One region of the Streptomyces sp. NBC_00873 genome, then DNA from elsewhere that is predicted to be linked to it. Evidence: riboswitches for the same ligand, from Rfam matches in the RefSeq annotation. Region 1 holds a riboswitch; the other holds the start of a gene.
The links. A riboswitch is a leader RNA that binds a small molecule or an ion and turns the genes downstream of it on or off. The one in region 1 is predicted to bind cobalamin.
Positions count from the first base shown of each region.

Region 2: it holds a riboswitch for cobalamin, as region 1 does, so the genes downstream of both, OH809_RS14775 (ribonucleoside-diphosphate reductase subunit alpha) here and OH809_RS04430 (CbtB-domain containing protein) in region 1, are expected to answer to the same signal.

Region 1 is NZ_CP108803.1:935,505-938,756, forward strand. Features, by position in the region: gene OH809_RS04420 (GNAT family N-acetyltransferase) at 1-328, shown strand, start outside; gene OH809_RS04425 (CbtA family protein) at 396-1,169, opposite strand; gene OH809_RS04430 (CbtB-domain containing protein) at 1,198-1,416, opposite strand; adenosylcobalamin (AdoCbl) riboswitch at 1,420-1,568, opposite strand; gene OH809_RS04435 (histidine phosphatase family protein) at 1,894-2,472, shown strand; gene OH809_RS04440 (Asp23/Gls24 family envelope stress response protein) at 2,837-3,252, shown strand, end outside.
Region 2 is NZ_CP108803.1:3,305,589-3,308,840, forward strand. Features, by position in the region: gene mctP (monocarboxylate uptake permease MctP) at 1-1,004, shown strand, start outside; partial or broken gene OH809_RS14770 (GNAT family N-acetyltransferase) at 1,070-1,192, shown strand; cobalamin riboswitch at 1,232-1,370, shown strand; gene OH809_RS14775 (ribonucleoside-diphosphate reductase subunit alpha) at 1,514-3,252, shown strand, end outside.

The DNA of each region.
Region 1 (3,252 bases):
GGGCTTTCACGGCGCTCCGAACCCGGAGGGGCAGGTGACGATCGGCTACGGCCTGACCCCTGCGGCGCGCGGCAAGGGGTACGCCTCCGAGGCGCTGCGGGCGCTGCTGGAGTTCGCCCGCGACGAGGGCATCGCCGCCGTGAACGGCGATGCCGACCTCGACAACATCGCGTCCCAGCACGTCATGGTGGCGGCAGGCATGCGCTTCGTCAGGGCGGACGACCGGGTGAAGCACTTCCTGATCGACTGGTCGGAGGCGTCGGAGGCGTCGGACACAACGGATGCGACGTACGTGGCTGAAGCGACCGACGCGACGGACGCCGCATAAGACGCAGAACCCGCCGGGATGCCCCGGCGGGTTCTGCCGTCATACGGCCGACGAGTCGGCCGGCGCCTCAGCTCGCAGCGGCTGCGGCGTGGGACGTGGTACCGCCCCCGGCCGTCACCGGGCCGGTCTTCGGCACCAGCAGCCGCTCGGTCAGATAGCCGAAGACCAGACCGAAAGTGGTCCACAGCGCGGCCTGAACGGCGAGGGTGGCGAGGCGGAACTCCCACAGCAGACTGGCCGGGAAGTCCTTGCCGACCTCATTGAACGAGGGCAGGAAGGCGTAGGCCAGCCCGATGACGAGCACATAGGCCGCGGACGCGGCAATGGACGCGTTCCAGTTGCCCAGACGGGGAGCCAGCCGCTTGCCGAAGATGACGGCAGCGACGGCCAACAGCACGCTGAGGGCGACCATCAGGAAGAACAGGGCGGTGCGTTGGCCGATCGTGTCGGGATTTCCGACAGCCGGCGGATTGGCCGGGTATTTGAGGAACGGCACGACATACACGGTCAGCAGGGCGCCGAACGCGATCAATGCGGCCGTGGCCCTCGGGCCGAACCTGCCGATGCGGCCGAGGGCGTAGCAGAAGACCAGCGCAGCGATGCCGCCGATCGCCACACCGAAGACCAGGACACCGGTGGCAAGACCCGCGGTGGACTGCATGGTGCGGCTGACGAGTTCCTCGCCGCCGCCGTGGTCGTGGCTGTGAGCCTCTTCGAGCGCGATCGCCGCGTCCACCCGGGATTCACCGAGGAAGTAGGCGACGGCAAGAGCGAGCGCGCCCGCGGCAAGTCCGGCCAGCATGCCGCGGACGAGCAGCGCTCTGACAGATATGGAGTTCATGAGCGGTTCCCCTGAGGTGCGCAGCGTGTCAGTGGCAGGGGAAACCGAGCAGGTGGCGACCGTCGTGAACCCACTCGTGGACACCTTCGCCGGAGATGACAGCGGTGGCACCCTGCTCGGCGCCGACGAAGTACAGGAGGACGAGCATGAAGATGCCGAAGAAGACCGCCCACGGGGCAATGGCCTTCAGCGAGATGGGGGTGATGGCGGGTGTGGCGACGGTTGCGGGGGCAGCAGTCTGTGCCATGGCAGAACCTCCTGAGGGAACACGCGTCCCGATCGTGGTGCCTGAGACGACAGTGCCGGGTCTGACTTCCCGCAGGGGTACGGGTTCACAGTGGCGCGACCGTGCCGGATTCTCACCGGACTTCCGTCACACCGTCGTCATGTTCGTCGCGACCATACCGCCTGCGGGCACGCGCCGCCATGGCGCCATCTGGAGGGCCGGGGGCCCGGATGCCATGGTGTGCTTGGACCGACCGGCAATTGGGGGGTGGGTGAAGGAGCGGGGCTGGGGTGCGTGCATCGCAAGGCCGAGGATTGAGCCATGGCGAATGGGGCCTCCCCTGCTCGAGCGAAGCCGAGAGCTCGGGGAACATGGTGATCGACGACAACACCGCGAGGTGCGTGCCCCAGCCCCGCGACGCCGCCCCCCAATTGCCGGCCGGTCTTACCCGAAAGGCCACAGTTCAGGGAGTTGACACCGGTGTTGACGGCACAAGTGATGTTGATCTCACCGGCGCTCAATGCGGCGCTGCGTGAAGCCCGTTTCGACGGCGACGCCCCGCTCGACGCGTCCGGTGTCCGGCGGGCGCGTGCGGCCGCTGCCGCGGTGCCTGCCGCCGATCGCCGGGTGCGCGGAGCGGACGAGCGGTGCGCCGGGACCGCCGAGGCGCTGGGGCTGCTGTCCGAGACCGAACCAGCCCTGTGCGGCTGGGACTTGGGGCGCTGGAGCGGGCAGCGACTGGCGGAGGTGAGCGAGGCCGAGCCGGAGGCGGTCTCGGTCTGGCTGTCCGGCCCTTCGGCGGCACCGCACGGCGGTGAGTCGCTGCTGGACCTGTGTGCGCGGGTAGGTGGCTGGCTTGACTCGTTGCATCGGGACGGCGCCGGGGACGGCCGCGTGATCGCCGTGGTCGAACCCGCGGTGGTGCGCGCCGCGATCGTGCATGCGCTGGGCCTTCCGCCGCAGGCTTTCTGGCGGTTGGACGTCGCCCCGTTGACACTGACAGAGCTCAGCGGCCGGTCCGGCCGCTGGAACCTGCGCTGTGGGCAGTCCCTGAGCACCGGAACCGACGCCCCGTAACCCGGCGTCGGCCTCCACCGCCGGACCGGCCCGCCCCGCCGGTGACGTCAGGTGACAGCATCCCCGACGACCGGTCGGTCTGCACCTTCCCTCCATGCCGGCACCGTTCGGCCTGCCCCACGACAGGGAGTGGGCTCCCTACCGCGGGGAGGCAGTTAAGGCGAGCGCCCGCGGCCGGACCCCCGCAACGCCGCCATTTACGCGACACCGGGACCAGGGAGGACGAGAAGGGGGCAGCCTACCCACGGCGGCGCCCGCCCGTGGGTCCGCCCACGTACCCCTACCGCTCGAGCAATGTCGACAAATGGTACGTAGACTGGCCAAGGCTTTCGAATCCACCTTCTCTCCGGAAGGGCGACCGACCATGACCGATCAAACGCAGGTGAATCGGCCCGATACCGCCCGCCCGCAATCCGAGGCCACGCACGGAGCAGGACCGCATGGCGGAAACCGCCGAACGGAACCTGGGTCGCGGGGCCGAACCACGATCGCCGACGGCGTGGTGGCGAAGATCGCCGGGCTGGCCGCCCGGGGCGTGCCCGGAGTCCAGGGCATGGGAGGGGGATTCGCCCGCGGTATGGGGGCCGTGCGGGAGAGGGTGCCCGGAGCGGGAAGTCAGTCCGTCACCAGCGGTGTCAAGGTCGAGGTCGGCGAGGTCCAGACGGCGGTCGACCTGTCGATCATCGTCGAATACGGATACTCGATCGTCGAGCTCACGGGCGACGTCCGGACCGAGGTGATCGCCGCCATCGAGCGGATGACCGGTCTGGAGGTCGTGGA
Region 2 (3,252 bases), 2.4 Mb from region 1:
TCAAGCTGGGCGGCTTCGACGACATCTTCGCCAAGGCGGGCGACGCGTTCTCGCAGACCAACCCCGCAACCGGCAAACCGCGCGGCGCCCTCGCGCCGGCCGATCCCGGCCAATGGGGTTACGCGACCCTGGCCCTGGGGTCGGCGCTCGCCCTCTTCATGTACCCGCACTCGATCACGGCGACGCTCTCCAGCCGCAGCCGTGAGGTGATCCGGCGGAACACCACGATCCTGCCGCTGTACTCGCTGATGCTGGGCCTGCTGGCCTTGCTCGGCTTCATGGCGATCGCCGCCGGAGTCAAGGTGGAGAACGGACAGTTGGCGATCCCGCAGCTGTTCGAGAACATGTTCCCCGACTGGTTCGCCGGCGTGGCGTTCGCGGCGATCGGCATCGGCGCGCTGGTGCCCGCCGCGATCATGTCGATCGCCGCGGCCAACCTCTTCACCCGGAACATCTACAAGGACTTCCTGAAGCCCGACGCGACCCCGGCCCAGGAGACGAAGGTCTCCAAGCTGGTGTCGCTGCTGGTGAAGGTCGGTGCGCTCGTCTTCGTCCTCACCATGGACAAGACGGTCGCGATCAACTTCCAGCTGCTCGGCGGGATCTGGATCCTGCAGACGTTCCCGGCGCTGGTCGGCGGCCTGTTCACCCGGTGGTTCCACCGCTGGGCGCTGCTCGCGGGCTGGGCGGTCGGCATGGTGTACGGCACGCTCGCCGCGTACGGGGTGGCGAGCCCGACCCAGGCGCACTTCGGCGGCTCCTCGAAGGAGATCCCGGGGATCGGCGAGATCGGCTACATCGGTCTGACGGCGTTCGTGCTGAACGCCGTGGTGACGGTGGTGCTGACGTTCGTCCTGAACGCGGTGAAGGCCCCGGTGGGCATCGACGAGACCTCCCCGGCGGACTACACGGCGGACGCGGGCGACCCGGGTGTCCGGGTGGAACTCCCGTCGGCCAGGCCCGAGTCGAGCCCGTCACCAGACGCGAGCCCGTCCGCCGGCTAGGGCCCTTCGTCTGGATCAGGCCCGATCCGGAAGACAGGCCCTGGTTCCCTCGCCGGACGGGCTGCACCCAGCCGACCATGCTCGGCGCCCACCGGATCCACCATCGACTCGGCTTCGTACGCACGCCGGAACGCGACTCGGATCCCATCGCGGGCCTCGCGCTGCTCACGTACAGCCTGAGCTTCTGAACCGTTGTGACACAACATGTGGGGGCCGCCTCATCGGGCGGCCCCCACATGTATGCTCGTGCTCGCTGTCGCCGCAGGGAAATCCGGTGCGAATCCGGAACTGTCCCGCAACGGTGTGTTCGGTGCCCCTTTGTGCACCCTGAAAGTCCGAGGACCTGCCGACAGCGCGTCCGGCTCGACCGATCCGGACGCCCAGACGTCCGGGCCTCGCGGATGGGCCGGTGGACGCCGCACGCAGTGCTGCCCTCCTTCCTCGGGCATGCCTCCGCGCGGCCGCCCCGCTCCCCCGCCGGCCCCGAGCCGAGCGAGGGAGAGCACCACGTGACCATCGCGCCAGCCGATCCGGCTTCAGTCGCCGAGTCCGCGGGAACCACGAACGACGGACCCGGGACCGCACTGCTGCGGACCCTGACCGACCTCACTGCCGATCTGCCCGACACCGACCCCGGCCGCGTCGCCGCCGCCGCGCTGCGCGGCCGCAACGCCGCGTCGGACGAGGCGGAGTTGCGCGCGCTGGCCACCGAGGCCGCCGCGGGTCTGATCGCCGAGGACCCCGCGTACTCCCGGCTCGCCGCCCGCCTCCTGACCCGCGCCATCGCGGACGAGGCGGCCGGTCAGGGCGCGCTGTCGTTCTCCGCCTCGGTCGCCGTCGGCCACCGCGAGGGTCTGATCGCGGACCGTACGGCCGCGTTCGTGGCGCTCCACGCGGCCCGGCTCGACGCGCTGGTCGAGCAGTCCCTCGCCGACGGCGCCGACGACCGGTTCGGCTACTTCGGGCTGCGGACACTGCACAGCCGCTATCTGCTGCGCCACCCGCTCACCCGCCAGGTCATCGAGACGCCGCAGCACTTCATGCTGCGCGTCGCCGCCGGTCTCGCCGAGGACGAGTCGGCGCGCGCACTGGACGAGGTCGCCGCGCTGTACGGTCTGATGAGCCGCCTCGACTACCTCCCCTCCTCCCCCACACTCTTCAACTCCGGCACCCGTCACCCGCAGATGTCCTCCTGCTATCTGCTGGACTCGCCGCTGGACGAGCTCGACTCCATCTACGACCGCTACCACCAGGTGGCGCGGCTGTCCAAGCACGCGGGCGGCATCGGCCTCTCGTACTCCCGGATCCGCGCCCGCGGTTCGCTGATCCGCGGCACCAACGGGCACTCAAACGGCATCGTGCCGTTCCTGAAGACGCTCGACGCCTCGGTCGCCGCAGTGAACCAGGGCGGCCGCCGCAAGGGCGCCGCCGCCGTCTACCTGGAGACGTGGCACGCGGACATCGAGGAATTCCTGGAGCTGCGCGACAACACGGGCGAGGACCAGCGGCGTACGCACAACCTCAACCTGGCGCACTGGATCCCGGACGAGTTCATGCGCCGGGTCGACGCGGACGGCGACTGGTCGCTGTTCTCCCCCGCCGACGTGCCGGAACTGGTCGACCTGTGGGGCGACGAGTTCGACGCCGCGTACCGGGCAGCCGAGGCCAAGGGCCTGGCCCGCAAGTCGATGCCCGCGCGTGAGCTGTACGGCCGGATGATGCGGACGCTCGCGCAGACCGGTCAGGGCTGGATGACGTTCAAGGACGCCTCCAACCGGACGGCCAACCAGACCGCCGAGCCGGGTCGCGTCGTCCACTCGTCGAACCTGTGCACCGAGATCCTCGAAGTCACCGACGACGGCGAGACCGCCGTCTGCAACCTCGGTTCGGTCAACCTCGGTTCGTTCGTGGCCGACGGCGACATCGACTGGGAGCGGCTGGACTCCACAGTCCGTACCGCCGTGACGTTCCTCGACCGGGTCGTCGACATCAACTTCTACCCGACCGAGCAGGCCGGCCGCTCCAACGCCCGCTGGCGTCCGGTGGGGCTGGGCGCGATGGGGCTCCAGGACGTCTTCTTCCGGCTGCGGCTGCCGTTCGACTCCCCCGAGGCCCGCGCGCTCTCCACGAAGATCTCCGAGCGGATCATGCTCGCCGCGTACGAGGCGTCCTGCGACCTCGCCGAGCGGTCCGGTCCGCTGCCCGCCTGGTCCGAGACGCGCGCCGCCCGCGGCGTGCTGCACCCCGA